DNA from 4 places in the Kosakonia sacchari SP1 genome. Region 3 is predicted to be linked to each of the others. Evidence: predicted binding sites of a transcription regulator. Region 3 holds the regulator's gene; each other region holds the start of a gene.
The links. The regulator PhoB, encoded in region 3, activates phosphate uptake and scavenging genes when phosphate is short. The targets are predictions, from matches to a motif close to CTGTCATAAAACTGNCNNAT.

Region 1 (7,879 bases), 2.3 Mb from region 3:
CAGGCAGCAGATAAAGGTAAACCCGTGAATAGCTGGACATGTGAGGATTTTCTCGCGCTGAAAGCCTCTTTCCAGCCAACTGCCATCGGCATTGCTGAAGCCTTAAACAGTAAGGACAAACCTGAAGAAGCGGTGGTGGATGTTCAGGGGATTGAAACGGTGACGCCCGCCGTGATTGAAGCCTGCAAACAAGACAAACAAGCCACGTTCAAAAGCAAAGTGGAGGGCGAGTGGGACAAACTAAAAAAGGATATGTGAACGCGAAAATTTATTATGGCTAACCTGCCGGGGCATTGAGGCCCCGGCATCTTACTCCGGCTTAAACAGCGGCACTGTTTTGCCGGTAATATAGCGTCGGCGCAGCCAGGCCGACGCGCTATCCATTAGCATCACTACCATCACCAGAATCACGGTGATAAACATCACCACATCCCAGTTCCACAGCCGCATATTCTCGGCGTAAATCAAACCAATCCCGCCCGCGCCAACAAAACCGAGCACTGCTGCCGAGCGGGTGTTGGACTCAATTTGATACAGGCTCAGTGCCAGAAATGTCGGGAAAGATTGGGTAAAGGTGCTGAAGCGGTGTTTCTGCAGGCCACCCGCGCCCACGGCGGTTAAGCCGCGCCCTGGCGAGCGATCCACCGCTTCGTGGCTTTCGGCGTACAGCCGACCGAGCAGGCCGGTGTCCTGCATGATGATCGCCAGCACCCCGGCAAGCGGCCCAAGCCCGACGGCGCGCACAAAAATCAGCCCCCAGATCGCCATATCAATGCCGCGCAGCATATCGAACAGGCGGCGCACGAAAAAGGCGATAACGCCCGCAAGGCCGCCTTTCATGATGTTGCGCGCGGCAAAAAACGACAACAACAGCGCGAATAGTGTGGCGGTCGTTGTGCCGGCAAAGACAATCGCCAGCGTAATGCCAATCTGCGTGAAGTAGTAGCCAAACGGCCAGTTGAGAAAATCGTGCCAGACGAACATGCGCAAAATATAGCGGCCGATCTGCTGCATGCCGGTCAGCGCCTGTTCAGCAGGAATGCCGAACTGCATAAAGAACCACACGTAATAGAGCAGCACAGCAAGGGCGATAAGCCCGAGGCGGCGCAGATAACGCCCCTGCGCCTGGAACAGTTTTCGGTTTAATTTGCGGCTCAATTCCACATTCGGTACGGCTTGCCAATTGGTCACTTTTTCCCTCCAGCACCCACTGGCGCAAGCGGCCAGAGAGCGTATCAAGCAAGAAAACGACGATAATAATCAGCAGCAGCGTGATGCTGACCTGATCGTAACGGTCGAGTTTGATGTTGGTCATCAGCTCCTGGCCGATGCCGCCTGCGCCAACCAGCCCAAGAATGGTCGAGGAGCGAAAGTTAATTTCAAGGCGCATAAAGCCATAAGAGAGAAAAATCGGTTTCACCTGCGGCCACAACGCGAAGCGAATGCGTTGCAGATGTGTCGCACCGCAGGAGGCCAGCCCGCGTACTGGTCTGTCATGCGTGCTCTCGACCGCTTCATAAAACAGCTTGGTCAAGCTGCCAACGGTGTGCAGCGCCAGCGCCAGAAAACCAGGGATCGCCCCGATACCAAACGCCATCACGAAGATCACCGCCCACGCCAGCTCCGGCATGGTGCGCAAAAAGGCGACCAGCGTACGCACGGCAAAGCGTACCGGCGGCGGAGACCAGGTGTTGCCCGCCGCCAGAAAGGCCAGCACGATAGTGATAGCGAATGAGACCAGTGTTGCGGCCAGCGCCAGTTGTAGGGTTTCCCAGATCAGCGGGAGCTGGATCGGCAAGCGGTAACCCCAGTACGCCAGCGAGCCTTTGGTGTGGCTGTCGGCAAACAGCACTGGCCAGTGCAGCGTTGGCACCGTTTCCAGCATGTAATCCATAAAGTTCGGCAGCGAATGCCAGATGGTGGCGAGATTGAATTCTGCTGCGTTACCGGCGGCGAAATAGAGCGCCAGCAGCACCAGCGACCAGGCGACGGTGTCGCGTTTCTGGCGCATTCTGATTTGCTGATAGTAGTGCTCGAACTGCGTATTCGACATGTTCATGCGTAGCGGGAGATCCTGTATGACCAGCGAATAAAAGCCCCTGGTTTTTACGCAGGGGCCGGAGAATCGATGCGGCGAAGGATTAACGTGCGCTAACCAGTTCGCGTTTCATTTCGATAATCTGTTTAAAGTCATCCACGCTGCCGGGACCGATATGCTGCGTACCGCCCATCGCTTTCACGAAGCAGGCGTGGTTATCGGTATCCAGTTTTTTAACCGCAGTAATCACTTTGGCTTTGAAATCCGCCGGCAGGCTGTTGCTCACCAGAATCGGGCCGTTCGGGATCAGCGGCGATTCCCAGATGATGCGGATCTCTTTCATCAGATTCGGGTGATCCATGCGGATCAGTCGGTTAAACGCCCCGACGCTGTAGCCGGTGTTGTAATCACCCACCATTGAAGTCCAGGTCACTGCGCCAGCGAACTGGCCGTTCAGCACGCCGAGGATGTCCTGCTCGTGACCACCGGAGAAGGTGACGCTGGAGAAGTAGTTGTTGTATTTATTGTCCGCGTTACCGCCAAACTTCTGTTTGAAGGCGTAGTTCGGGATCAGGTAACCGGAAGTGGAGTCCGGATCGGCGAAGCCAAACGCTTTGCCTTTCAGATCTTCCAGTTTTTTGTACGGGCTGTCGGCTTTCACAATCACCACCGAGTGGTAACCGCGCGACTTGTCTTTGTCGTCCACCGCGATACCGACGATATCCACGGCTTTCGGGTTATTGATATACACAGATGCGTAAGAAGAGGGCGACATGCTCAGCACCACATCGACTTTTCCGCCCAACAGACCCTGAATAACACCCGAATAGTCAGACGAGTTGCGCAGCTTGGTGTCCACGCTGAGTTCTTTATCCAGAAACTCTTTCACGCACTGGTTATCACCAATTTGTTGGGTTGCGTTCTGGCCGCCCAAAATCCCCAGATTTAATTCCTTCGGCTGCTCAGCGGCAGCCGCCTGCCATGCCAGCAGAAGTCCTGTCATCAATGCCGATAAACGTAATGCGCCAGAAATATGCTTTTTCATTGTCATTGCCTGTGTCGTCTCATTGGAAGGAATAATTAATGCAATTGACTGATTTCATCGCCATACAGCACCTGCAGCACGTCTTGCGTTAACCGGGAGGGATGACCGTCAAAAATAATCCGTCCCTGGGAAACGCCAATAACGCGGGTGCAATACTCTTTCACCAGCTCCACGGAGTGCAGGTTCACCATCACGCTGATGCCTTGCTCGCTCACTTCGCGTAATACGCCCATGATGCGCTGGGTATTTTTCGGATCCAGCGAAGCGACAGGTTCGTCCGCCAGTAAAAGGGAGGGGTTTTGAATCAGCGCGCGGCAAATGGCGACACGCTGCATCTGCCCGCCGGAAAGCGTTTCTGCACGCTGCAAGGCATGCGGCAGCATATTCAGCCACTCCAGCAAGGCGATTGCTTTGGCACGGTCTTCATCGGTAAAGACTTTAAACAGGGATTTCAGCGTCGATGTCTGGCTCAGTCTGCCGAGCAGCACATTGGTCAGCACGTCGAGGCGCGGTACCAGGCAGAAGTCCTGAAAAATCATGCCGCACTGGCTGCGCCACTGATTAAGCGAGCGACCTTTCAGATGCGTGACATCGCGCGGTGTACCTACTTCCGGGAAACTTAAAATCTCGCCAGAAGTGGCGCTGTGCGTACCATTAAGCACATGCAGCAACGTGGATTTCCCTGCGCCGGAGCGTCCAATCACACCCACCATCTCACCGCTGTGCAGATCAAAACTGATGTCGTGCAGCACGGTCTGGTGCGTATTATAGGCTTTGCGTAAGTTCTTCACGCTCAGCACCTTTTGCTTCGGCACGGTGTTTAATTGATGCCGAGACGAAAAGTGGTCTTCAGAGATTTCTGCCAACGCGCTGTTCATAAGTCTTCCGGATTTTTCATTAAACTGGCGACCATTAAGAGCACGGGTGATGATCGTTTTATGACGAAAAAGCGAACAAATAATGAACGTGGATGTTTGGCTTAGGTGACGCAATTAGGCCGAAGGGGTGAGCTGCCGGTAACGCGGGAGGGATTTTTCGGTCAGGATACCGTGTCGCATCCCTGCCAAAAAGCGTTAAAGTAAGCCGACTTTTCATCAGGAGGAAACCGCATGGCAAATATCCTGCACGGTGTTGCCCTTTTATGCATCGCCATTGTGGTGATATTCCTTATCTACAAAGTAACGCGCTGGATCCGCCAGCTATTTATCGAAGCTCATGTGATGAAACACGGCATCGGTGCGAATGCCGATATTATTGCGCTTAAGCGCACCAACTGGATGGACAGGCGCTCTGTCTATTGTGAACTGGTGTTGCGCTTCAGAACTCGCGAGGGGCAGGTGGTGCAGGCGAGCGTGTTTCAGTTCCTGGATAGCCGTGAAATTGTGCGCTTTGCCGAGGGCAACGGCACGACCGTGAAATATTCGCCGCAAAATCCAAAGCATATTGTGCTGTATGATCGTCCGCTGATTTTAGGTGACTAATATCCCTGTTATCGATCGGATAAGCGTTATAAATAAAAATAGATATCGCCTGAGTTAATTCACTTTCGTCCTCACGTCGTCTTTTTAATACATCTTTATTATTCCGCGATGAAAACAGGAACAGATCTATCTGGCTGATCTGTAATGCTTTAACGCATCGATGTGCGTGATTCTGCAACCTCAGTAATTAAACCCCGCCAGCGTCACAAAACCTGGAAAAAACAAGCCACTGCGTTGCACCGGGTGAAATGCACGCTATATGTTAAATTTGTGTTTAAAAAAATGATACCAAAGGGGTTTGTTCATGGATAAGAAATTCACTGTTCTGGCCGTGGCACTGACGGCACTTTTTTCCGGCACCTCGCTGGCTGCCGTGCCTCAGGGTTACCCGGCGGATTACCAGAAAATCGTAGACGCCGGAACCAAAGAAGGCAAAGTCGTTATTTACTCCACCACCGATACCAAAGCCGCGGGCCCGCTGATTAAGGGGTTCGAGGCGCAATATCCGGGCATTAAAGTGGAATATAACGATATGAACAGTACCGAACTGTACAATCGTTATCTTAGCGAACAGGCTTCCGGCGGCGGCAGCGGCGACGTGGTATGGAGCTCCTCAATGGACACCGCGCTGAAACTGGCCACCGATTATGCCGCTGAATACGCGTCGCCCGAGCTGGATAAATTACCCAAGTGGGCGGTCTGGGAGAAAAAAGCCTACGGCACCACCTATGAACCGGTAGTCTTTATCTATAACAAACGGCTGATCCCGGCGGGCGACGTGCCGGATTCGCACACCGCGCTTGGCAAACTCATCGCCAGCCAGACTGACAAATTCAAAAGCAAAGTCACCACCTACGATATCGAAAAATCGGGGCTTGGCTTTATGCTCGCCGTGGAAGACAGCAAACACGACAAAGACTATTTCACCCATCTGGCGGACGTGGCGAAGGGCGGTTTAACGGTGCAATCCTCCACCGGCACCATGATGGAACGCGTCTCTTCCGGCGAAAATCTAATTGGCTACAACATCCTGGGTTCGTACGCCGAAGCCCGCGCGAAGGGTGATAACTCGCTCGGCATCTCCTATCCGAAAGATTACGTGCTGGTGCTGTCGCGCGTGTCGTTTATCAGCGCTGAAGCGGAGCACAGCAACGCCGCGAAATTGTGGTTTGACTATCTGCTGTCGGAAAAAGGGCAGAGCATTCTCGCCAGCCAGGCGGATATCCCCTCGCTGCGTAACGATATTGAAGGCAAAAACGACATCGACGGCTTGACCAAACAGTTGGGTGACGCGCTGAAGCCGATTGCGGTGGATGAGTCGCTGCTGGAGTATCTGGAGCCGAAAAAACGTCTGGAATTTATTAAACAATGGCGCGCTGCCGCCGCTAAATAATGCCCTGACTGGTTGTGCGCTGATTTGCGCACAACCCTTTTCTCAGCCAGCGGGTTGGCATGAGGTTCCTGACCAAAGGGATGATGTATGAATAGTGTGCGCAGAAAATGGCAGGGGTTGCCGCGCGGCGTCATTGTGTTAATTACCGCGCTGGTTATCTATATCCCACTGTTATTTATTGTGGTGCAGAGTTTTCTCTCGGCGCCCTTTTTTGTCCGTTCTAAGGAACTGAGTCTCGAAGCCTTCGAGTTTATCTTTACCGATCCGGATTTCTATCTGGCGCTGAAGTCCGGCTTTATCCTCGCTTTTGGCCTGGTGTTTATCGCGATTCCACTGGGCGGCATTCTGGCGTTTTTGATGGTGCGCACCGATTTACCCGGCCGCCGTTTTATTGAGCCGCTGATCTTGGTGCCCATCTTTGTCTCGCCGATGGTGCTTGGCTTTGGTTATGTGGTGGCGGCCGGACCGGTGGGCTTTTTCTCGCGCTGGGCGCAGGAGTTAATCGGCTTTGTGCCGTGGAATATCTACTCGATGTTCAGCATCGTGGTGATTGCCGGGCTCACACATGTTCCCCACGCTTATCTCTATATCTCCTCGGCGCTGCGCAGCGTCGGTTCGGACGTGGAAGAAGCCGCGCGCACCGTTGGCGCGTCGCCATTACAGGTGATGACCGCCGTCAGCCTGCCGATGGTGCGCCCGTCAATTTTGTACGCCTGCGTTCTGCTGTTCTTCCTTGGGCTGGAGGTGTTCGGCCTGATGCTGGTGCTGGGCGATCCGGAAGGCAACATGGTGCTGGCGACCTACCTGTATAAATTAACCAACAAATTGGGCACGCCCTCTTACCACCTGATGGCAGCAGTGGCGGTGGTGCTGATTTGTATCACTATTCCGCTGGTGATGCTGCAACGCCGCCTGATGCGCACCGCCAACCGTTTTGTCACCATGAAAGGCAAAGCCTCGCAGGCGCGGGCGCTGCCGCTGGGCAAATGGCGCTGGGTTGCCGGTGCGGTGGTGGTGGCGTGGCTGACGGTTACCATCGGTGTGCCGCTGATTGGCGTGGTGTTGCGGGCATTTATCTCCAACTGGGGCGTTGGCGTTTCGCTGTGGGATGAGGTGTCGCTCGATACTTTCCGCAATATCTGGCAGCAGCCCAACCTGCTGCGCGCCATCGTCAACTCAATGGCGATTGGCGTTTTTGGCGGCGCTCTGGCGGTGATCTGTTATCTGTTTGTCGGCATTGCCATGCACCGCAAGCAGGATAACGTGACGCGGTTTCTTGATTACAGCGTGCTGGTTCCCCGTGCCGTGCCGGGGCTGCTGGCCGGGCTGGCATTTTTGTGGGTGTTCCTGTTTTTACCGATGTGGCTCGATCAGTCGCTGAAAAACGGCTGGCTTTCCGGTTTGCCGGTGGCCGAGTGGCTGCGCGAAAATCTGATTGTCTGGCTGCGATCGCTGCGTAACACCATCTTCAGCGTCTGGCTGGCCTACACCGTGGTGTGGATGGCCTACGGCTTACGGCTTATCTCCTCCACGCTTTTGCAGGTCGGGCCGGAGCTGGAAGAAGCGGCGCGCAGCACGGGAGCGACGAGCGGACAAGTAACGCGCCACGTGACGGTGCCGCTGTCGCGTTACGGCCTGATTGGCTCCTGGCTACTGATGTTCCTGATTTTTGAGCGCGAATACTCAACCGGGGTTTATCTGCTCTCGCCCGGAACGGAAACCATCGGCTCAATGCTGGTGTCGCTGTGGGCGGCAGGGGCGATTGATATTGTCGCCGCGCTGTCGTTTATCAATATTCTGCTGGTGGTCATTGGTCTTGGTGTGGCCCTGCGCTTTGGAGTGAAATTACATGATTGAGCTGGCGGTAGAAAACCTGCATCTGACCTACGGTGACAACGCGGTGCTAAAAGGCGTCTCGATGG
Region 2 (7,879 bases), 440 kb from region 3:
TCGATTTGGGTCTGCCGGATGAAGACGGTTTACATCTGCTCACCCGATTGCGCCGCGAAAAATATACGCTGCCGGTATTGATCCTCACCGCCCGCGATACGCTTGAAGATCGCGTTGCGGGGCTGGATACCGGTGCAGACGACTACCTGGTTAAACCCTTTGCGCTGGACGAGCTGAACGCCCGCATTCGCGCGCTGCTGCGCCGCCATAATAATCAGGGCGATAACGAAATCAGCCACGGTAATCTGACGCTGAATGTAACACGCCGCCAGGCGTGGCTGGATGAACAGTTGCTGGAGCTGACGCCAAAAGAGTACGCCCTGCTGTCGCGCCTGATGCTGAAAGCCGAAAGCCCGGTACACCGGGAGATCCTCTATAACGATATTTACAACTGGGATAACGAACCGTCGACGAACACGCTGGAAGTGCATATCCATAATTTGCGCGACAAAATCGGCAAATCGCGTATCCGCACAGTGCGTGGGTTTGGTTATATGCTGGTGCAACCGCAGGAACGGAGCTGATTGATGGCGCTCTTCAACTTCAGGCGCTGGAGTATGCGCCGCCGTTTGTTACTCACCATTGGTGGCATTCTGGTGTTTTGCCAGCTGGTCAGCGTGTTCTGGCTGTGGCATGAAAGCGAAGAGCAAATACAGCTGCTGGTGCAGGCAGCCATTCATAACCACAACAATCGCAAACATATCGAGCATGAAGTCCGCGAAGCGGTGGCCAGCCTGCTGGTACCAAGCCTGCTGATCATCGGACTGGCGCTGCTGCTCTGTATGCAGGCGGTAAAAACCATTACCCGTCCGCTGCTTGAGTTGCAGGAAGAACTGAATAAACGCACGCCGAACAACCTGCAACCCATCACGCTGAACAATAGCGTCAGCGAAGTGGAAGCTGTGACCTCATCGATTAACGAGCTGGTCTCCCGCCTGACGCTAACCCTCGACAGGGAGCGATTGTTTACCGCCGACGTTGCCCATGAGCTGCGTACGCCGCTGGCCGGGTTACGTCTGCATCTGGAATTGATGGCGAAAACCAGCGGTATCAACGTCGACCCACTGGTGCAACGACTTGAGCAAATGACGGAAAACATTGCTCAATTGTTGCTGCTGGCACGCGTCGGGCAGTCATTCTCCGCCGGTAGTTACCAGCAGGTGATGCTGTTGCAGGATGTGGTGCAACCCATTCGCAGTGAACTGGAACAGATGCTGACCGCGCGCCAACAGATGCTGGAAATTGCAGAGCCAGAAAAGGACATTGCGGTCGCCGGTGATGCCACGCTGCTGCGGTTACTGGTGAGAAACCTGGTCGAAAACGCCCACCGCTATAGCCCGACAGGATCGACCATTACCGTACGTATCGAAAACGCTGCAACACCGGTACTGGCGGTGGAAGATGAAGGGCCGGGTATTGATGAAAGCCGCAGCGGAGAGCTCAGTAAAGCCTTCGTGCGTATGGACAGCCGCTACGGCGGCGCAGGCCTGGGATTAAGCATTGTGTCGCGTATCGCACAACTGCATGACGCGCAGTTCTTTTTGCACAACCGGCTGACGCAATCTGGCGTACGGGCGTGGGTAAAATTTCTCCCCGGTGCCCGCCAGGCGTAAATCAGTAAGTCAGCACCCACAGACGGGCAAAACCAATCACTAGCGCCAGCACGAAAGCGACAGCGAAAAACTCACGAACCTTAAATTGTTGCATCAGATTGCCCTCCAGAATACCGGTGGGCAGTGTGTCAGGCGTAGGTTAAGCCAACATTAAGAGAGCCCGGACAGGCTCTCTTTTTTGCTATTTTGTGCGGTCATATCACCGCGCTGATTTCAGGATGCGGCAATAAACAGATCGCGCAGCTGGTGCAACTGGTCGCGTACTTTCGCCGCCTCTTCGAACTCCAGGTTCTGCGCATGCTGCATCATCTGGCCTTCGAGTTCGTGGATTTTCTGCTGCAGCGCTTTTGGTGTGAGCGCCAGTTCAGCCGCTTCCACCTGAGCAGGTGTACGCGTTTTACCACGCCCTTTCGCGCGCGTCTTCGCTAGCCCTTCGCCAAGCGCCAGAATATCCACCACTTTCTTGTTCAGGCCCTGCGGGGTAATGCCGTGCTCTTCGTTATAGCGTTGCTGTTTCTCACGACGACGCTCGGTTTCGCCAATCGCTTTCGCCATCGACGGTGTGATCTTGTCGCCATACAGAATCGCTTTACCGTTGATGTTACGTGCCGCGCGGCCAATCGTCTGGATAAGTGAGCGTTCAGAACGCAAGAAGCCCTCTTTGTCGGCATCCAGAATCGCCACCAGCGAGACTTCCGGCATATCCAGCCCTTCACGCAGCAAGTTGATGCCGACCAGCACATCGAACTCGCCAAGGCGCAAATCGCGGATAATTTCCATACGTTCAACCGTGTCGATATCCGAGTGCAGATAACGCACCCGTTCGCCGTGCTCTTCCAGATACTCCGTGAGATCTTCCGCCATGCGTTTGGTCAGCGTCGTCACCAGCACACGTTCGTTAATGGCGGCGCGCTGGCGAATTTCAGAGAGCAAATCGTCCACCTGGGTCGCCACCGGGCGCACTTCAATCACCGGATCGAGCAGACCGGTCGGGCGCACCACCTGATCAATCACTTCGCTGCCCGATTTCTCCAGCTCGTAATTGCCCGGCGTTGCCGAAACATAAATTGACTGCGGTGCCAGCGCTTCAAACTCTTCAAATTTTAACGGTCGGTTATCCAGCGCCGACGGCAGACGGAAACCATACTCCACCAGCGTCTCTTTACGCGCGCGGTCACCACGATACATCCCGCCGATCTGCGGAATAGTCACGTGTGATTCGTCGATTACCAGCAGACCATCGGCGGGCAGGTAGTCGAACAGCGTCGGCGGCGGCTCGCCCGGCCCGCGCCCGGAAAGATAGCGCGAGTAGTTTTCAATCCCCGAGCAGTAGCCCAGCTCGTTCATCATTTCCAGGTCGAACTGGGTACGCTGGCTGAGCCGCTGCTCTTCCAGCAGTTTATTATTTTCCAGCAGCGACTTACGGCGTTCTGCCAGCTCAACTTTGATCTCTTCCATCGCCTGCACGATCCGCTCGCGCGGCGTCACGTAGTGCGTTTTCGGGTAGATGGTGAAGCGTTGAATGCCCGACTCAATATGACCGGTCAGAGGGTCGAACAACGACAGGCGCTCGACTTCTTCATCGAATAATTCGATACGCAGCGCCAGATCGTCAGATTCTGCCGGGAACACATCAATAACTTCGCCGCGTACGCGGAAAGTGCCGCGCTGGAATGCCTGATCGTTGCGGGTATATTGCAGCTCCGCCAGGCGGCGCAGGATCGCGCGTTGATCGATGATCATGCCCTTAGTCAGGTGCAGCATCATTTTCAGGTAGAGATCCGGATCGCCCAGACCGTAGATCGCGGAAACGGAGGCCACCACAATTACATCGCGACGCTCCAGCAGCGCCTTCGTCGCTGACAGACGCATCTGCTCAATATGTTCGTTCACCGAGGCATCTTTCTCAATGAAAGTGTCAGAGCTTGGTACATACGCTTCCGGCTGGTAGTAATCGTAGTAAGAGACAAAATACTCCACCGCGTTATCCGGGAAGAACTCTTTCATTTCACCATACAGCTGCGCGGCCAGCGTTTTGTTCGGTGCCAGCACCATTGTCGGGCGCTGGAGATCGGCAATCACATTGGCGACGGTGAAAGTCTTCCCTGAACCCGTCACCCCGAGCAGCGTCTGGTGCGCCAGGCCGTCTTCCAGACCTTCCTTGAGGCGGCGGATAGCTTCAGGCTGATCGCCGGAAGGACGAAAAGCGGAATTCAGTTTGAACGGTTTACTCATGAACGGCTACCTGATGAAGGAATGAGCGGGCAGGTAACACATTTTACTCACCCTGTTCACTTTTGCCAATAAATAACACTGGATGAAAAAACAGTAGCGAAACAGGCAATCTGTACTACTCCCCGTTAGGGCACCGCTTCTCCCCTCAAATTTCTGCGCGGACAAGATAAAACACTAACCCTTTCAGGTTATCCCCAAAATTTTTCCTCTTTTAACATTTGTCAAGCAAGCCTTTGAAAGTTTTGTGGCAGCGGGTGACACTTTTCTTACAGGCATTGCTTTTATATAACCAATTGATTATTAAAGTTAATATCAAAAAGACGTGTTTAACACCAATTCAGGCGCAACCCGCGTCCTCTCTCGCTTGCCGCATGTTTTCTAACTCTAATACACAAGGTTATCCACAGGAATAGTGGATAACTGCCGCCAGGCCGGATGCCTAGCCTTCCCGCCAAATCCCATTTTGTCCCAGGCGGGTGGCGCTAAAAATTTATTATCTTTTCTTTTTGATAATTATCGGCAAACGAAACGCAGGATCCGCATGAGATCATTCTCACAGATCCAGCGATTGCTGCACCACAACTCAACACTGCAAGCACTGGCAAAGTGCAGAATTTTTACCTGGCTTCTTCCCTCCTCACGTTTTAAAAGCCACTTTTCTCAGCGGCATCCGAAAAAAAAGCCTTTTTTATGTTCTGGCAAGCCTTTTGCAGAATCATCGTGGTCATCAGATCCGAAACAAGGAGCGGACAATGTTGAGCTTACGGGCAGTAAACCAGTATTACGGTAATCAGCATACATTGTGGAATGTCGACCTCGATTTATCCCCCGGGGTCTGCACATCAGTTATTGGGTTGCCAGGCATGGGCAAGACGACACTGGTGAATTGCATCACTGGCTATTTACCTATTGAAAGCGGCAGCATGATTTGGCAGGACGTGGGCGCACCGCCGCGCGATTTGCTCTCTTTGCAAGCTGAACACCGCAGCGCCATCGGCATCAGCTATGTGCCGCAGGACAGGCGGATTTTTTCGCAACTTACCATTGAGGAAAATCTGCACGTCGCGATGCGCGCCGGCAGTGAACCGGGCAGCGCAGTGCGGCGGGATATTTACGATTTGTTCCCCGAACTGTATGAGCTGCGCCAGGTACGTGGCGCGGAGTTGTCAGAGGATAATCAACAACAGTTAGCGATGGCGCGGGCGCTGGTTACGCACCCACGGCTGTTGATCCTCGATGAGCCAACGCGCGGTCTGGGGCAGGCTTTTATTCATAAACTTGGCAATTTGATCGTGCGGCTCAACCAGGAGTTTGGCATGACCATTCTGCTGGCTGAACAGCACTTGTCATTTATTCGCCGGGTCGCCGACCGTTTCTGCCTGCTGCACCGCGGGCGCAATGTCGCGCAGGGCGACGTTAAACTGCTTGATGATCCGCTGCTCTCAAAGTGGATGACACCGGAGTCAGGACACTGAGATCAAGATAATGACCCGTTTTTTCTTTTTCCGGTGCGTGGGCAAACCAGGGAATTTCGCCAATCAGCGGAGCCTGCATCACGCGCCGAAGCGTTGCCAGATACTCCGGGTGTCGTCTGCCTGGCTGCACCACATCGTTGGCAATCCAGCCCGCCAGCCGTAACCCCGCCTGGCGAACCGCTTGCGCGGTTAACATGGCATGGTTGATACAGCCAAGTTTTACGCCAACGACCAGAATCACCGGCAGCTGTTCCTGCACCACCCAATCGGCGAAAGTGAACGTCTCTGAAAGCGGCGTAAACCAGCCCCCTGCACCTTCAACCAGCAGCCACTCCGCTTGTACTTCCAGCGTGCGCAGCCCGGCGGACATTACCTGTGCGTCAATGGGCTCACCCACATCTGCACTCACAATATGCGGTGATGTGGGTTCTGCGAAGGTATACGGATTGACGGTCTTATACGCCATCGGCAGGCTGCTGTGGTGTTGCAGTGCCAGCGCATCGCTGTTGCGCAGCCCCTCTGCGGTCATCTCACTCCCGGAGGCCACCGGTTTATAACCCGCGCTGCGTAAACCACGCAGATTTGCCGCCTGCAAAAGCGCGCAACTGGCGACAGTTTTCCCGACTTCCGTATCCGTACCGGTCACAAAATAGCGTTCAATCACGGACGATCACTCCCCAAAAAAGATGGTATGTCAGCGGGCATTTGCCCTGCTGCTGCGGCCAGGCCAGCTGCAAGCGTTGCAGTTTGCCGCGTGTCAGCCCCTGCTGCCTGCCCACATGTAAATGTGTTGCGCCAATACCTTTTAGCGAACGCAGCGCGGCGGTCGCATCGTCAAAATGCAAGGTTATGGTCTCGACGCCACTACGCAGACGCCAGCCGTGCAAAGCCTGTTTGATGGTTGGCAAGGTTAAGAAACGGTTGGCGTGCGGATGGTCATCAATCGCGCGCCACGCTTCGTTCAGCTCCGGCAGTGAGGCCGCGACCAGTGTCGTAAAGGCAACACAACCGCCGGGTTGGGTGACGCGATACAACTCACCGACAGCCTGGCGCAAATCATCGCACCACTGCACCGCCAGGTTGCTCCAGACCAGTGAAAATTGCGCATCCGCCAGCGGCATGGCTTCAATATCGCCCCTGACATAGCGTTGCGCGCTGTGCTGACGGCGCGCTTCATCAAGCATATTCGCTGAGAGATCCAACGCCGTTACTTCGCCGCCCTGCCCGCGCCAGTAGCGGCTCATTGCGCCCGGCCCAGAACCAGCGTCCAGCACCTGACCAGGCGTGAGAGTACCCAACTTAGATAACAGCAAACTGGCGCTCCGGCGCTGCAATTCGTCGTGCTGCGCATAACTCTGTGCCGCGCGGCCAAAAGCAGCGGCGACCGCCTGTTTATTCACTGTCATGCAAGGCCTCCAGCAAACGGTCGATATCGTCGAACTGGTGCTCTGCGGTCAGCGTCAGGCGCAAACGTGCCGTACCCGGCGGTACGGTGGGCGGTCGAATCGCAGTCACCCAACAGCCGCGCTGACGCAAGCGTTCTGCCAGTCGCAGTGCGCGGTTATTTTCACCGACAATCAGCGGCTGGATTGCGCTGATGGAATCCGTCATCGTGACGGATGCGTGTGCCACGCTAGTGCGAAAATGGGTAATCAGCGCCGCCAGTTTTTCACGCCGCGCATGACCGTCGTCGCTACGAATAACCTGCAATGCCGCGCTCAGCGCCACGGCCTGCGCCGGCGGCATCGAGGTGCTGTAAATCAGATGGCGGGCAAATTGCAGCAGATAATCCGCCACCGTGTCACTGCACAACACCGCCGCACCGCTGACACCAAAACCTTTGCCGAAGGTCACCACCAGCACTTGCGGCTTGATGCTATGCAGATGACAACTGCCGCGCCCCTGCTCCCCCACCACGCCAATACCGTGTGCATCATCCACCATCAACCAGGCCTGCGCTTCCCGCGTGGCATTATCAATGGCCGCCAGTGGTGCGCTGTCGCCATCCATGCTGAATACGCCCTCGGTCACCACCAGTTGCTGTCCGGTAAGCGGTTTTGCCAGCATCGTGGTCAGTTGCCCGACATCGTTATGCGCGAAACGTCGCAGTTGCGCCGGGCTGTGGCTGGCGGCTTCCAGCAGCGAGGCGTGGCTTAATTTGTCGGCGACAATCCTGTCCTCTTTGCCCGTCAGCGCAGCAATCACCGCCTGATTAGCAGCGAAACCGGAGATAAACAGCAACGCGCGCGAGTAACCGAGCCAGTCGGCCAGTTCCTCCTCCAGCGCCTGGTGCGCGGTGGTGTAACCACTCACATGCCCGGAACCGCCGCTGCCCACGCCATAACGCTCCGCGCCCTGTTGCCAGGCGCGGATCACGGCGGGATGTTGGCTTAAACCGAGATAATCATTACTGGAGAAGTTGCAAAAGTGCTGCTCGCCAAGCGTGAGCCAGCGCCCCGCGCCTTGCGAGACGGCACGCCGTGTGCGCAGCGCATCTGCCGCGCGGCGCTCATCCAATGCGGCGTCTATACGCTGTTGCCAGCTCATACGGCTGCC
Region 3 (7,879 bases):
GTTCTGGTAGGCGTCCAGCGCGTGGCTGATGGAACCCGCCGGCCAGACAATCGCGGCGATCGAGAGGATAGTCAGCGCGATGATTTTCAACGGGGCAAGGAAGTTACCCACGGTATCAAGCAGTTTGCCCGGATAGAGCGACACCAGGATCACCAGCGCGAAGTAAACCACGCTGTAAATCAGCAGCGGCATCGCGCCTTCGCCGGTCAGCGGTGCAATCCCGACTTCAAACGAGACGGTTGCCGTACGCGGCGTCGCAAACAGTGGCCCAACCGCCAGGTAGCAAACCGTTGCCAGCAGAACACCCGCCACTTTCCCAATCGGCGTGCTTAGGCTATCGACGCCACCGCCGACTTTCGCCAGCGCGACAACGGTGAGCACCGGCAAACCCACAGCGGTAATCAGAAAGCCAAACGCCGCCGTCCAGACGTGTTCACCCGCCTGTAAGCCGACCATCGGAGGAAAAATGATGTTACCTGCGCCTACGAAGAGGGCAAAGGTCATAAAGCCCAGAGCAACAATGTCTCGTGGTTTTAAGTGATGGGTCATAAGTTTTACTGCCTGTGGATGTGGTGTCGTAAAGTGATGAATTATTGGCCTTTCCCGACCGAACAATAAAACGCCAATTGCGTGAAAAATCAGCGGGAAATGCTTTATGTACAACGTGGCGAAGAATAGTTTTTCGATTTACCACGTAAACACAGTCGGTCTGACAATGTACGGGCGCAATTTAAACGCTTATAACGTTTAAAGGCAAGGTGGGATCGCAAAACCAGATGGTTATGCTGCATTGCAAAAAACAAGCAGTCAAATACTCCATTTATAAGAAAAACACATGGCTGATCATGCGAACAAAAAAGCAGCAGACGTACAAAATACGTTTCAGCTGTGGTAGACGGTGCGGGAAAGCGGCCTGTTTTCGCAGGCCGCTGGAAAGATATGCTGACAGAGCCTTCAGGAAGCGGCTTTTTTGGCAACCAGACGTTCCGGCAGGACAAAGCTAAAGCGGGTACGCTTGCCCGGTTCGCTGACGATATCAAGGCGGCTTTCGTGGTGATTCACCGCGTGTTTGACAATCGCTAACCCAAGACCGCTGCCGCCGGTTTGCCGCGAGCGGGCTTTATCCACCCGGTAGAAACGTTCGGTCAGGCGCGGAATATGTTCTGCGGCAATGCCCGGTCCGTTATCTTCCACGCTAAATTCCGCGCCCTGCGGTACATGCTGCCAGCGCACAATAACGTGCGTGCCTGCAGGCGTGTGGTTGACGGCGTTATAGACCAGATTCGAGATTGCGCTACGCAGTTGCTCCTCATTACCAAGCACTTTGAGCGCGTTATCCACTTCAAAACTGAAAGTGTGCTTTTGTTGACTGAGGGTTTGCGCTTCCCGTTCGACAACCCGCAACATCATCGGCACATCAATGGTTTCGTTAGGCGGTAGCGTCGGCGCAGCTTCAATTTTCGACAGCGTGAGTAACTGGCGGACCAACCCTTCCATCCGCGACGTTTGTTCACGCATAGTGTGCAGCGCTTTTTCGCGCGGCGCCCCTTCCAGTGTTTGCTCCTGCATCATTTCCAGGTAGCCCTGCAAAACCGTTAACGGCGTGCGCAGTTCATGACTAACGTTGGCAAAAAAGTTACGCCGCGCACCTTCCAGCTGGTGCATTTGCGTCACATCACGCGCCACCATTAGCAGTTGTTGCTCGCTGTAGGGCATGACGCGGATCTCAAGATGCCGCCCATTATTGAGCACCAGATGCAGAGGTCGGCCAAACTCCTGATTCCTGATGTATTTCGTAAATTCTGGGTAGCGCAGCAAGTTAAGGATATTCTGGCCGTTGTCGTCCGGCCAGCGCAGCCCCAGCATCTGCTGTGCAAGACCGTTACACCAGAAAATCGCCCCCTCTTCGGTGGTGAGGATCACCGCATCCGGCAGCGATTCCGCACCGCTGCGAAAGCGTTTGATCAAATTTCCCAGTTCGCGGCGGCGCTTTTTGTTACGCATCTGCATCTGGTGTAGCCCGTAAAGTAGCGGCTCCCAGCTTCCCGTGCCCGGCGGCGGCGTCATGCTTTTATCGACCCACAACCACCAGGAAAGGCGCAGTAAATTCCAGAAATGCCAGATCAGCAACCCGGTTACCGCGGCGAACAAAAACCAGGGCAGGTAACCGAAAATCGCGCCGAGAATAAAGGCGGGGATACAACAAAGGAGGAGCTCCAGCACCAGCCTTTTCCATGACAGCCGTTCCAGCACGCGTCACACTCCTGTCAAATTTCAGAAACGGGTCGAAAAACGATATCCCGTGCCGCGCACTGTTTGCACCATACGATCGTGGCCGCTGTGTTCCAGCGCTTTGCGCAGACGGCGAATATGCACGTCCACGGTTCTGTCTTCAACGTAAACATTGGTTCCCCATACGTGGTTCAGCAGTTGTTCGCGGCTATAAACACGTTCGGGGTGCGTCATAAAGAAATGTAAGAGTTTAAACTCTGTCGGTCCCATATCCAGCGGATTCTCACCGGTCATTACGCGATGTGAGGAAGGATCGAGGCTCAGCCCCTGCATTTCAATCACCTCTTCCACCGCCATCGGTGAAATACGGCGCATCACGGCTTTAATGCGCGCGACCAGCTCTTTCGGTGAAAATGGCTTGGTAATGTAATCGTCCGCCCCCGTTTCCAGACCGCGAACGCGATCCTCTTCCTCCCCGCGCGCGGTCAGCATCATCACCGGAATATCACGGGTCATCGCTTCGCGTTTAAGATGTTTAATAAACTGAATGCCAGAACCGCCAGGCAGCATCCAGTCCAGTAAAACCAGGTCGGGCCAGGGTTCGTTAAGTTGGTTCACCGCGCTGTCATAATCTTCAGCTTCCACCGGTTGAAAACCATTTTGCTCGAGCACGAAGCACACCATTTCACGGATCGGTGCTTCATCTTCTACGACCAGAATTCGTCTCGCCATAATTCGCCCTGTTTTAATTAAGTCGTCAGTATAGGTAGCGGCGCCATTATGCGTCAGTTTTATGACAGATTTATGAATAAGATGACCGCTATATGACCCGCGCGGTGGCTGTGTGACAGCGCAAATTTGCGTTCGGTTATGTCCCTCATCTGCTTAATGTTTATAATCTGCTTTACGCTTTTTCGCCACGGAACCGCTATGCGCATCATTCACACTTCAGACTGGCATCTGGGTCAAAACTTCTACAGTAAAAACCGCGCCGCCGAACATGACGCTTTTCTCGACTGGCTGCTCGCCGCCGCCGAAACGCATCAGGTGGATGCCATTATTGTCGCAGGCGATATTTTCGACACTGGTTCCCCGCCCAGCTATGCCCGCGAGCTTTATAACCGCTTTGTGGTCAAACTCCAGCAAACGGGCTGCCAGCTTATCGTGCTGGCGGGAAACCACGATTCCGTGGCCACACTAAACGAATCAAAAGAGATCCTCGCCTACCTGAAAACCACCGTGGTAGCCAGTGCAGGCGCCCAGCCGTTCCTGCTAGAGCGCCGCGATGGCGAACCCGGTGCGGTATTTTGTCCGGTGCCATTTTTACGCCCGCGCGACATTACCGTTAGCCAGGCAGGGCTTTCCGGACAACAAAAACATCAACATTTGCTGGCGGCGATCACCGATTACTATCAACAGCAATTTACTAAAGCCTGTGAACTGCGCGGTGACAAACCACTGCCGATTATCGCCAGCGGCCATTTAACCACGGTGGGTGCCAGTAAAAGTGACGCGGTACGTGATATTTATATCGGCACGTTAGACGCCTTCCCTGCACAAAATTTTCCGCCGGTGGATTACCTCGCGCTCGGCCACATTCATCGGGCGCAGAAGATTGGCGGCCAGGAGCATATCCGCTACTGCGGCTCGCCCATTGCGTTGAGTTTTGATGAAACCGGGAAAAACAAAAGCGTCAATCTGGTGACATTCGCCGAAGGTAAGCTCGCCGATGTCACGGCGCTGGCGGTGCCGGCAACCCAACCGTTAGCGGTGATCAAAGGCGATTTTGTTGAAATCTGCCGTCAGTTAGAACAGTGGCGCAATGCCCCCGCAGAGCCCCCCGTATGGCTGGATATTGAAATCGAAAGTCATGAATATCTGGCGGATATGCAGCGCAAAATCCAGCAGGTGACAGAAGATTTGCCAGTCGAAGTGCTGCTGGTGCGCCGCAGCCGCGAACAGCGCGAACGAATTCTTTCCGGCGAGTTACGCGAAACCTTAAACGAATTAAAAGTCGAAGAGGTCTTCGCCCGCCGCCTTGCGCTGGCAGAACTCGACGACACACAAAATGCGCGGTTACACACGCTGTTTAGCGAAGCGCGCCAGGCGCTGGATGAGGAGAATGAGGCATGAAAATCCTGAGCCTGCGGCTAAAAAACCTGAACTCGCTTAAAGGCGAGTGGAAAATAGACTTCACCGAAGAGCCGTTCGCAAGCAACGGTCTGTTCGCCATTACCGGCGCGACCGGTGCGGGGAAAACCACGCTGCTCGACGCCATCTGCCTGGCGCTGTACCACGAAACACCGCGCCTTAGCACCCTTTCACAATCGCAAAACGATTTAATGACCCGCGATACAGCTGACTGCCTTGCCGAAGTGGAGTTTGAAGTGAAAGGCGTCGCCTACCGCGCGTTCTGGAGCCAGAGCCGCGCCCGCGGGCTGCCGGATGGAAACTTGCAAGCCCCGCGCGTTGAGCTGGCGGCCTGCGCCGATGGCAAAATCCTTGCCGATAAAGTGAAAGATAAGCTTGATCTTACCGCCTCACTGACCGGGCTGGATTATGGCCGCTTTACCCGTTCCATGCTGCTGTCGCAGGGGCAGTTCGCCGCCTTCCTCAATGCGAAACCGCGTGAACGCGCAGAGCTGCTCGAAGAGCTGACCGGCACCGAGATTTACGGCCAGATTTCCGCCATGGTGTTTGAAAAACACAAAGCGGCGAAAACCCGGCTTGAGCAGTTGCAGGCGCAGGCAAAAGGCGTGGAACTGCTTAGTGATGAGCAGCGCCAGCAGCTTGCGCAACGTTTGCAGGCGCTTACTGACGAAGAGCAACGTTTGCTGGCAGGGCAGCGCGACATACAGGCGCAGGCCAACTGGTTGAACCGCGACGCAGAGTTACGCGCCGCGCGCGGACGCGCGCAGGCCGCACTGGTACAGGCTCAGCAGGCGCTGGCCGGTGCTCAGCCTCAGATAGCGGCGCTGGAACGCGCGCAACCGGCGCTGCAATTGCGCCCGCTATGGGATCGGCTTGAGGAGCAGCGTAAAGCGCTGGTTCGCACCCGTGCGCAGAGCGAAGAAGTAAATACTCGCTTACATGCCAGCCTGTTACAGCGTGCGCGCATTCGCGTTAGCGCCCAGCAGCAGCATGCAACATTGCGGGAAACGCAGAAAACGCTGGAAAGCTGGCTTGCTGAGAACGCCCGTTTTGAGCGCTGGCAGAACGAATTAACCGGCTGGCGCGTGTTGTTCAACCAGCTGGAAGAAGAGAAAAAACAGTGGCTCGGCCTGCAACAGCGTGTGCAGACTCACGAGGCGAAACTGCGCACCTTGCCTGAATCGACACTGGCAATGAGCGCGGAAGAGACGGCGGCGGCAATGGCGTTGTGCGCGCAAAACCGCCCGCTACGCCAGCAACTTACCGCCCTGCATGCCCGTTTTGCTCCGCTGCGCAAACAGCTGGCGCAGCGCCAGCAGAGCTTGCTTGATTTACGCGCCGAGCAGGAAAAGATCGGTGTTGAACTGGCGCGTAAACGCGAGCTGTACAAAGAGAAAAACCAGCTGCTGACGGAAGTCACGACCATTTGCGAGCTGGAAAACCGCATCAAAGATCTGGAAAGCGAGCGCGCGCGTCTGCAACCGGGTCACCCTTGCCCGCTGTGTGGCGCAACCGAACATCCGGCGATTGCGCATTATCAAACTCTTGAGCCAGGCGTCAATCAGGCACGGCGCAGCGCGCTGGATCTGGAAGTGCGCCAGGTCAAAGAGGATGGCGTCGCACTTGGCGAGCGGCTGAAAGGGTTGGCTGAACGCTACGAAAAAGATGAGCGCGAAGTGAAAAACCTACAACAAGAGGAGCAAAACTGGTTGCAGGAGTGGGCAAAAGCCTGTGCCGCGCTCAGCGTCACGCTGGAGCCGCATCGCGAGCTTACCAGTTGGCAAAGCGCGCAGGATGCTTATGAACATCAGCTTTATTTGCTGAACCAGCGCCAGACACTGCAGTTGCAAATCCGCGAACTTCATCAACAAAGCGAGCAGTATCAACAAGCTGTGGTTGCCCGCCGTGAAAAACTGGCGACCACGCTGCAACAACTGGATCTGGCCCTGCCGCCGGAAGGCGAAGAGGAGCTGTGGCTGGCGGCGCGCACGCAGGAAGCCGAACAGTGGCAATATCAGCAGCAACAGCTCAGTGCGCTGCACGAAAAGATGGCGCAACTCACGCCGATCCTCGACACACTACCGGAAAGCGACAGCGCCAACGACGGGCAGACAGCAGCGCTGGAAGGCTGGCGGAAAGTACACGATGCCTGTCTTGCGCTGCAAAGCCAGTGGCAAACCCTGCATCAGCAACTGGCGCAAGAGGAGCAAACCGCAGCCGCGCTGGAGCAACAATTTACCGATGCGCTGGGAAAAAGCGTTTTCACCGATCATCAGGCCTTTCTAGACGCCCTGCTCACCGAACCTGAACGCCAGCGCCTTGAGCAGTTACGTCAGAAGCTCGACAGCGAATGCCAGCAGAAACAGGCAGTAGCGAACAGCGCTGAACAGGCACTGAGCGCACACCAGGCACAGCCGCCTGCGGCACTCGCCCCGGATACCACGGTTGAAAGCATCGGCCTGGCGCTGGACTCGATGTCGCACCAGCTTCGGGAAAATACCACCCGCCAGGGGGAATGCCGTCAACAGTTGAAGCAGGATGAAGATAACCGTAAGCGCCAGCAAAATGTAATGCAGGAGATAGCGCATGCCAGCGTGTTGTATGACGACTGGGGCCATCTGAATGCGCTTATCGGCTCCAAAGAGGGAGATAAATTCCGCAAATTCGCCCAGGGTTTAACGCTGGATAACCTCGTCTGGCTGGCGAACAACCAGCTTAATCGCCTGCACGGACGTTATCTGCTGAAACGCAAGGAGAGCGATGCCCTGGAACTGGAGGTAGTCGACACCTGGCAAGCGGATGCGGTACGCGATACACGCACCCTTTCCGGCGGCGAGAGTTTCCTGGTCAGTCTGGCGCTGGCACTGGCGCTCTCCGATCTGGTGAGTCATAAAACCCGCATCGATTCACTGTTCCTCGATGAAGGCTTCGGCACGCTGGACAGCGAAACGCTGGACACGGCGCTGGATGCTCTTGACGCGCTGAACGCCAGCGGCAAAACCATCGGCGTGATTAGCCATGTGGAAGCAATGAAAGAGCGCATCCCGGTGCAGATCAAAGTGAAGAAAATTAACGGACTGGGCTACAGCAAGCTCGACGGGAAATTCGCGGTGAGTTAAAAATCAGGGCGCTTAACCGCGCCCTTGTTGTTTATTCGCCCTGCGGCCACAGCCAGGCCGCGCCGCGTACGCCACTGGAATCGCCGTGCAGCGCTTTGCGGATCGGCGTTTCGCACTCACCGCCAAATACCCAATTGCGCAGCAGCACCGGTACGGTCTGGTAAAGACGCTCGACGTTACTCATGCCGCCGCCCAGCACAATCACATCCGGGTCAAGAATGTTCACCACATGCGCCAGCGATTTCGCCAGCCGCAGCTCGTAGCGGCTAATCGCCAGTTCCGCCACCGCATCCTGTTCGTTGACCAGACGCATGATCTCATTGCCCCTGAGCGCCTTGCCGCTAAGCCGCTGATAATCCGTGGCAAAGCCGGTGCCG
Region 4 (7,879 bases), 480 kb from region 3:
CTGAAGGAAACGCGGCGAACTTCGACCCGCTGCCCTGCTGGATACTATCGATATGCCCTTCCAGTTCCAGATCTGGCCACGCATCCACTTTGACGCTGACTTTATTCCCCGGACGCATACGCTCAAGCTGCGACTCTTTAAAGTTCGCCACCACCCACACGTCTGGTGAGACCAGCGAAAACAGCGCGGTGCCTGCCTGTACCAAGGTTCCGTTTTGCACATTGCGTTTGGTGATAAAGCCATCGAATGGGGCGCGCACTTCCGTCCAGGATAAATTCAGATTCGCGGTTTCCAGCTGCGCTTTTGCCTGCGCCACTTGCTGCTGGCGCGCTTCGACATTGGTTTCCTGCTGACGGATTTGCAACTGCACCTGGTCGGCGACTTCCAGCTGTGCCTGCGCGCTGGCAAGTTGTGCCTGCGCGCTACGCAACTGGGCATTAGCACTATCGATATTTTGCTGTGTGGTGGCGCGAGGATCGACACCACGCTGACGGCGATAAGCGGCTTCGGCGTTTGCCAGATCGGCTTTTGCTTTCAGCACCTGCGCGCGCGCTTCATCACGCTGTGCGGGATACTGCACTTTTGATAAGTCCAGTTGCGCCTGCGCCTGGTGAAGCTGTGCGATTGCCAGCCCCAGTTGCGCTTGCGCCTGATCGCGCTGCGCGGTGGCATCGCGCGGGTCAATCGTGACCAGCAAATCCCCTTTCTTGACGCGCTGGTTATCTTTCACCCGCAACTCAGTGACATAACCTGCCACCTTCGGCGCAATCGTCACCGCGTCGCCATCGGTAAAAGCGTCGTCAGTGGTCTCTTCATTACGGGTTAAAAACCACCACACCAGCGCAACAATCACCATCACGCCGACAACGATGGCGAGGATAATCAGTGGCTTCTTTCCGGGGCGTTTACGTGGATTTTGGTTGTTATCGTCCTGAACATCGTCAGGATGCGTTGTGTTTTCTGCCATAGTTTCGCAACAGTCCTGTCAGGTAACGGCGCCAGGGATGCGCCGTTAACTAAAGTTAGGCGGTTGCTATACATTTGCCAGGATAAACTGACAAATCAGCACTATCTGAATAAGAGTAATCCGTATCCCACCAGCGCCGCCCACAGCAGCATCGGCATGGAATAAAGATGAAAGCGCCACCAGATGCGGCGATCGTTTGCCATACGCAGCGCGATAAGATTGGCCAGCGAACCGGGCAGCAAACCAAAGCCGCCAACGTTCACCGCCCATGCCAGCAGCGTATCCGGCGGTACATAATTGAGTAGCAAAATGGTCGCGGGCACATTACTGATAAATTGCGACAGGCCAATGGCCGTCAACCACAACCCTGAAGGTGACAACTGGCTGGCACTGTTCAACACCGAATGCAGCGCAGGCAACTGAATCAGCAGGTGGACATCAATAAACATGGCGATAAAGACCAGCAACAGCGTCCAGTCCACGCTAAGCACTACCCGCCACGCCAGCAGCAAGAACCCGATGGCGACAATTGCCAGCCCCCACAGCTCCTGTTTCAACTCCAGCGCGGTAATAAAGATTACGTAGAAACCGAGGCAGCTCCACACCAAACGGGGTTGCCAGTCCGGCGTTTGTACACCGCTGTGATAGTTAAGCGCCTTTTTCGGAAAACAGAACCAGCACACCACCAACAGCGTAACCATCATTGCCAGCGCCAGCGGCGCCATCTGCCAGATGAAAGCCGGGAAAGAGAGGCCAGAGCGTCCCCAGATAAGAATGTTTTGTGGGTTTCCGATAGGCGTTAATAACGACCCGGCATTGACCGCCAGCGCTTCAAAAATGATCAGCCGGTTAACCGGGATTTCGCACAGTTTCTTCAGCGTGATGGTCAGCGGCACCACAATGAACAGCGCCACATCATTGGTGAGAAACGTGGAGAGGAGCGCCGCCGCCAGCACCATAAACATCGCCAGCCGACGCTGATGATGAAAACGGCGCACCATACGCCGCCCAATCACATCAAAATAACCGCTCAGCTCAACGCCTTTGGTCAGCAACATCAACCCGCTAAGGGTAATAATGGTGTGCCAGTCAATCGCACCCGGCCAGGTTTTGGGCGCAAACGGGACGAAAAAACACAGCATGACACCGATAATCAGTAACAGATGCAGGAAACGGTCGCGCGCCAGGGCGCGCATGAGGGGCATAGTCATTCAGATGGTTGCTCGTGTTGCAGAGTAAAGCGACGGAAACAGTCGAGCGTCTCCTGGCTAACGTGATGTTCCATACCTTCGGCGTCGCGGCGCGCAATCTCCGGACTCACGCCCAGCACCAGCAGGAAGCTCTCTACGATTTGATGACGCTCGCGGCTCTCCTGCGCCAGCCTCTCACCTTCCGCAGTCAAAAAAACGCCGCGCCAGGGGATCTGTTCAATTAAGCCGACTGTCGCCAGTCTTTTTAACATTTTCGCAACCGTCGGTTGTGAAACGCCAAGACGGGCGGCCATATCCACCTGGCGGGCTTCGCCCACTTCGCGGATCAAATCCGAAATCAGTTCAACATAGTCATCAATCAGCTCGCGACGATGCGCTTCACGCACCTGACGAAAGCCTTCAACGTGCTCTTCTACATTTACCAGCGTCACTTTTTTTATTGTTTGCTTACCTGCGCGACGGTTCATTGTGCTTCCTCTGAAGGTGTGACACCTGTGCAGCATCATATAAGAGAAGCGCCATTGTAAACCATCCGTGAATCAGCACAAAAAATTAACGTCTTAGCCATAGCTATAGAACATAGCCTGTGCTATATCTGTATGTAATGCGTTCACCCTTCATGGAACGAAGGGCCTGAAAATGGCAGGAGGTAACGATGAATGAGTTCAAGAGGTGTATGCGCGTGTTTAGTCACTCTCCCTTTAAAGTCCGTTTAATGCTGCTGAATATGTTGTCCGATATCATTACCGGCAAACCTCAGCAGGACTCCGACAAATCTTCTCACTAATGCGGCGTCGCGGTACGCCGCTTCATTTTTCTGTCACAATCCCCCGTCATACTGAACAGTTAGTCTAAAAATCAGCGTATTTTTGCTGGATTTGCAATCATTCTCTCAAAACAACCGCTTAGCCCCTGTTGACCTTCGACGCGCCTCGCTCTATCTTTGCGCTGCCCTGCACAAATTGCGGCTCGCAGATGCGGACCCCCTCCCCTCTTCACACGCACTGTCCGGCAGGTTTTGACCCTTAACGCCAGGGTGAGCACATGGCGTTTTCATGACAGTAATCTATGAGCTTAATCCTTAAAGAATCCGTTGCCTTTCGCAGCCAGACGCTCAACCCGTGGACGGGTTTCTACTTTTTACAATCGATGTTGATTAACTTCGCTCTGGGTTATGAATTTAGCGTGATGTATGCGGTACTTTTAACCTGCGCGCTGCTGATCCTCTGGCGTCATGCGCCTCGCGCGCAGAAAACCGTTCTCGGGATTATCTCGCTGGTTGCCGCCTGTTATTTCCCCTTTGGCCGGGCATACGGCGCGCCGAACTTCAACACGCTGCTGGCACTGCTGTCGACCAATATGGAAGAGTCGACGGAAATTCTGACTATCTTCCCGTGGTATCACTACGCTATTGGCGTATTCATTTTTGCACTGGGCGTGATTTCGCTGCGCCGTCGGATTATCGTGCGTTCCACGCCATGGCTGAAATGGGACACGCTGGGCACGATTGTGTGCATCGCTTCTTATTTTATTGGCCCGGTGCAAAACCACTTCAAAGGTTACGAATTCAGGATCATTGATACCGGTGTTCCGGTGCTTCGTTTCGTGCGCGACGTGGCGTTTAACTACTATGTAGTCAAAGAAGAACAGAAAAATATGGCCGCGCTCGCCAGTGTGAAAGACACATGGACTGTGCTGGCGGTGAAACCGAAATACCATACTTACGTGGTGGTGATTGGCGAAAGTGCACGTCGCGACGCGCTGGGCGCCTTTGGCGGCCACTGGAACAATACCCCGTTTGCCAGCCAGGTAAACGGCACGCTGTTTACGGATTACATTTCCGCAAGCGGTTCAACACAAAAATCCCTTGGGCTGACGTTAAATCGCGTGGTGGAAGACCAACCGCAGTATCAGGATAATTTTGTCACGCTGGCTAACCGTGCCGGTTTCCAGACGTGGTGGTTTTCTAATCAGGGACAGATTGGTGAATACGACACAGCCATCGCCAGTATCGCTAAGCGTGCCGATGAAGTGCAGTTTTTGAAACGTGGTGACTTCGAAGCAGATAAGAATACGCGCGACGAGGATCTGTTAAAACTCACTAACCAGGTGCTGAGCACTAAACGCACCCAGCCGCAGCTGATTGTGCTGCATTTGATGGGCTCGCACCCGCAGGCCTGCGATCGCACCGGCGGCAAATACAACGAGTTTGTACAGTCAAAAGAGACCTCCTGCTACCTCTATTCCATCACGCAGACCGATGATTTCCTGGGAAAAATGTATTCGCAGCTGGTCAATACCGGCGAAAGTTTCTCGATGGTTTATTTCTCGGATCACGGGCTGGCGATTAAAGAACGCGGAAAAGAAGTGCAGTACCTGGCACATGCCGATACTTTTCAACAGGACTTCCAGGTGCCGTTTATGGTGCTTTCCAGCGACGATACTAAACATCGGGTAATTAAAGCGCGCCGTTCAGCGAACGACTTTTTGAGCTTCTTTTCGCAGTGGACGGGGATCAGCGCAGAGCAGATTAAAAATCCTTACCGTTTTATGTCCGAGCAAAAAGCCGGGCCAGCGTACATTACCAACTTTAAGTTACAGAAAGTTGACTACAACCATCTCGGCACGGATCTCTTCGATACGCGTAGTACGCGGTAATTTCTGAAGCAGATTGCAGGCAAAAAAAATCCGCCCAGTGGGCGGATTTTTTATTATCGCCGAAGCGATTAGAAGCGGTAACCAACGCCAGCAATCCAGGTGCCAACGTCTACGCTACGGATACGGCTCTGCTCGTAGGAGAAGTCCAGAGCAACGTTTTCCATCGGGTTGAACTGCAGACCGGCACCGTAAGAGAAACCGTAGTCGCTGGTGTCAGACACTTTAGCGGTGTCTACAGTCTGCTGGAATTTACCGTAACCTACACCCACAACACCGTAGATGCTCGCCCAGTCGTTGATGCGGTAAGCCGGACCTGCGGTGATGCCGTAGTACTGCGCTTTGTTATAAACGCTGCTTTCGGTGCGATCTTTTTCAGTGTAAGTAAAGGAACCGATAACACCCAGCGGGTTGTTGTCCTGCTCGTAGCGATATTTCAGGTTGAAACCGTTAGTTTTGTTAGCAATACCCTGAGCGTCGCTCTGAGCATAGCCGCCAGTTACGGTTGAAGTTGCTGCTACTGCGGAACCTGCAGAAACCGCCAGAAGTGCGGCCAGTGCTGAAAGACATGCAATTTTTTTCATAATCCACCTCAAATGTGCTTCAAGTAAATCCTACGTCCTACGCATTTAAATATATCAAAATTAGTTAAGAAACTCTTTGCGGGAATTGGGGTCTAAAGCGCCATTTGATGTAACAGAAAGTTTCCGCTACTGACCAACCCTTTCAAAAAAAAGCAGTTTTCCCACACAACACACCATTATGCTGCGCATTTAATGGCACATTCATCCAGATAATTCTTAATTGGATAGGTTAATTAACCATCAGAGTGGCGCTATTCTACGGATTTTTCAGTTACTTTTTTTCAACAAACGCTCAACCAGCCGGGGGTAATTCAAGTAGACTGCCTCTTTTACTTTATTTGACAGAAATTGACGGGAGAAAGGATGCCTGCGCAGTCTCGTAAATTGCCGGTGTGGTTGCCGGTATTAATATTGCTTGTCGCGATGATGTCCATTCAGGGAGGCGCGTCGCTGGCGAAATCACTGTTTCCGATTGTTGGCGCACCCGGCGTCACCGCGCTGCGTCTCGCACTTGGCACCCTTATTTTGGTCGTAGTGTTCAAGCCCTGGCGTTTACGTTTTACCCGTGAACAACGCCTGCCGCTGCTGTTTTACGGCCTGTCGCTCGGCGCCATGAACTATATGTTCTATTTATCGATCCAGACGATACCGCTCGGCGTTGCGGTGGCGCTGGAATTTACCGGCCCGCTGGCGGTGGCGCTTTTCGCCTCACGCCGCCCGGTGGATTTCATCTGGGTGATCCTGGCGGTACTTGGCCTCTGGTATCTGCTGCCGCTAGGCGAAAATGTCTCACATGTCGATCTCACTGGCGCGGCGTTTGCCCTTGGTGCCGGCGCGTGCTGGGCAATCTATATCCTTTCCGGGCAGCGCGCCGGGGAAGAGCATGGCCCGGCAACAGTAGCGCTGGGTTCATTAATTGCGGCGGTAGTTTTTGTGCCGCTTGGCGCGTTCCAGGCGGGCGAAGTGCTGTGGCACTGGTCTGTTCTGCCGCTGGGGATCGCCGTGGCGATTTTATCCACCGCCCTGCCTTACTCGCTGGAGATGATCGCCCTGACGCGCTTACCGACTCGTACATTCGGCACATTGATGAGTATGGAACCGGCGATGGCGGCAATTTCCGGCATGATCTTCCTCGGTGAAACGCTCACCTTCCAGCAAGCGCTAGCGTTGGCGGCGATTATTATCGCGTCGATGGGCTCGACACTCACGCTGCGTCGGGAAGCGACAGTCAAAGAAATTGATATCGGCTAAATAACTATTATTTGGCATGAGATGCTTCTTATGCCAAATATTCCCCCCACATAGCAGACATTATTTCTTACTTTTCCCAGCATCCTGCATTAAATAGAATCATTCGCATTTTAGAAATAATAAGTCATTAGAATTATCTTACATTTCATTTGATTAGTTGCGTCATCCTGAAATTCTTTCCTATATTTTATATTCGCTATCGAACTGATAGGCACAGCCAAGACTGGCAGCAAAAATCTGGTGCTATACTTAGTTTCGGTAATTTCCTGGGACACAAACATCAAGAGGATATGAGATTATGAGTACCGCTAAACTGGTTAAAACGAAAGCGTCTAATCTGCTTTATACCCGTAACGATGTATCGGATAGCGATAAAAAAGCGACCATTGAGCTGCTGAATCGCCAGGTGATCCAGTTTATTGACCTGTCGCTGATCACTAAACAGGCCCACTGGAATATGCGCGGTGCTAACTTCATTGCCGTACATGAAATGCTGGATGGCTTCCGTACAGCGCTGGTAACCCACCTTGATACCATGGCAGAACGCGCCGTACAGCTGGGCGGTGTCGCACTGGGCACCACGCAGGTGATTAACAGCAAAACCGCGCTGAAAAGCTATCCGCTGGATATTCATAGCGTGCAGGATCATCTCAAAGAACTGGCCGATCGTTACGCGGTGGTCGCCAACGATGTACGTAAAGCGATTGGCGAAGCGAAAGACGAAGATACCGCTGATATCTTTACCGCCGCTTCCCGCGACCTTGACAAATTCTTATGGTTCATTGAGTCCAACATTGAGTAATCCATAAGTTTTGCCTATACGCCCTGCGCATCCCGCGCAGGGTTTTGCACTATTACAGTGCGCATTTTCTCCCCTCCCACGCACAAAGTTACCACTTCGTAATTATCTCATCACAAAATTGTTATCAAGTGATTGTTTTTACCCCACGAACTGCGCTAAAAAAAAGCAAAACAGGCCACGTCGCCAGAATGCACCAAAACAGTGACTCAAAATGGTGCATACGGCTATTGTTGCTACACTTATTGTGCAACCGGGTAAAGGTTCACCTTTACAAAACAATAGGTTGTAAACCTGGCATGATTTTTTCATACTGCGTTCATTCTCGCAGGGGTTCGTTCCCTGGATACAAAAGGAAAAACTATGAAGTCTGTATTGAAATTTTCCCTGGCTGCACTCGCTCTCGCTTTTG

Region 1: phnC (phosphonate ABC transporter ATP-binding protein) is a predicted target of PhoB. The motif match lies at 4,009-4,028, and genes of this name have one in related genera.
Region 2: uvrB (excinuclease ABC subunit UvrB) is a predicted target of PhoB. The motif match lies at 4,080-4,099, and genes of this name have one in related genera.
Region 4: C813_RS38615 (phosphoethanolamine transferase) is a predicted target of PhoB. The motif match lies at 3,221-3,240, and genes of this name have one in related genera.

Annotation. Positions count from the first base shown of each region.
Region 1 is NZ_CP007215.2:1,136,225-1,144,103, forward strand. Features, by position in the region: gene hdeA (acid-activated periplasmic chaperone HdeA) at 1-258, shown strand, start outside; gene phnE (phosphonate ABC transporter, permease protein PhnE) at 310-1,191, opposite strand; partial or broken gene phnE (phosphonate ABC transporter, permease protein PhnE) at 1,193-2,059, opposite strand; gene phnD (phosphonate ABC transporter substrate-binding protein) at 2,142-3,083, opposite strand; gene phnC (phosphonate ABC transporter ATP-binding protein) at 3,119-3,961, opposite strand; gene C813_RS28425 (DUF3592 domain-containing protein) at 4,193-4,564, shown strand; gene C813_RS28430 (ABC transporter substrate-binding protein) at 4,869-5,957, shown strand; gene C813_RS28435 (ABC transporter permease) at 6,045-7,814, shown strand; gene C813_RS28440 (ABC transporter ATP-binding protein) at 7,807-7,879, shown strand, end outside.
Region 2 is NZ_CP007215.2:3,343,483-3,351,361, forward strand. Features, by position in the region: gene pmrA (two-component system response regulator PmrA) at 1-524, shown strand, start outside; gene pmrB (two-component system sensor histidine kinase PmrB) at 528-1,613, shown strand; gene uvrB (excinuclease ABC subunit UvrB) at 1,827-3,848, opposite strand; gene C813_RS38825 (ABC transporter ATP-binding protein) at 4,601-5,323, shown strand; gene bioD (dethiobiotin synthase) at 5,265-5,987, opposite strand; gene bioC (malonyl-ACP O-methyltransferase BioC) at 5,980-6,729, opposite strand; gene bioF (8-amino-7-oxononanoate synthase) at 6,716-7,870, opposite strand; gene bioB (biotin synthase BioB) at 7,867-7,879, opposite strand, start outside.
Region 3 is NZ_CP007215.2:3,783,821-3,791,699, forward strand. Features, by position in the region: gene brnQ (branched-chain amino acid transporter carrier protein BrnQ) at 1-549, opposite strand, end outside; gene phoR (phosphate regulon sensor histidine kinase PhoR) at 955-2,253, opposite strand; gene phoB (phosphate response regulator transcription factor PhoB) at 2,275-2,964, opposite strand; gene sbcD (exonuclease subunit SbcD) at 3,163-4,365, shown strand; gene sbcC (exonuclease subunit SbcC) at 4,362-7,502, shown strand; gene mak (fructokinase) at 7,534-7,879, opposite strand, start outside.
Region 4 is NZ_CP007215.2:3,299,866-3,307,744, forward strand. Features, by position in the region: gene C813_RS38595 (HlyD family secretion protein) at 1-967, opposite strand, end outside; gene C813_RS38600 (anion transporter) at 1,069-2,178, opposite strand; gene mntR (manganese-binding transcriptional regulator MntR) at 2,175-2,645, opposite strand; gene mntS (manganase accumulation protein MntS) at 2,834-2,965, shown strand; gene C813_RS38615 (phosphoethanolamine transferase) at 3,247-4,836, shown strand; gene ompX (outer membrane protein OmpX) at 4,905-5,417, opposite strand; gene rhtA (threonine/homoserine exporter RhtA) at 5,781-6,668, shown strand; gene dps (DNA starvation/stationary phase protection protein Dps) at 6,967-7,470, shown strand; gene glnH (glutamine ABC transporter substrate-binding protein GlnH) at 7,831-7,879, shown strand, end outside.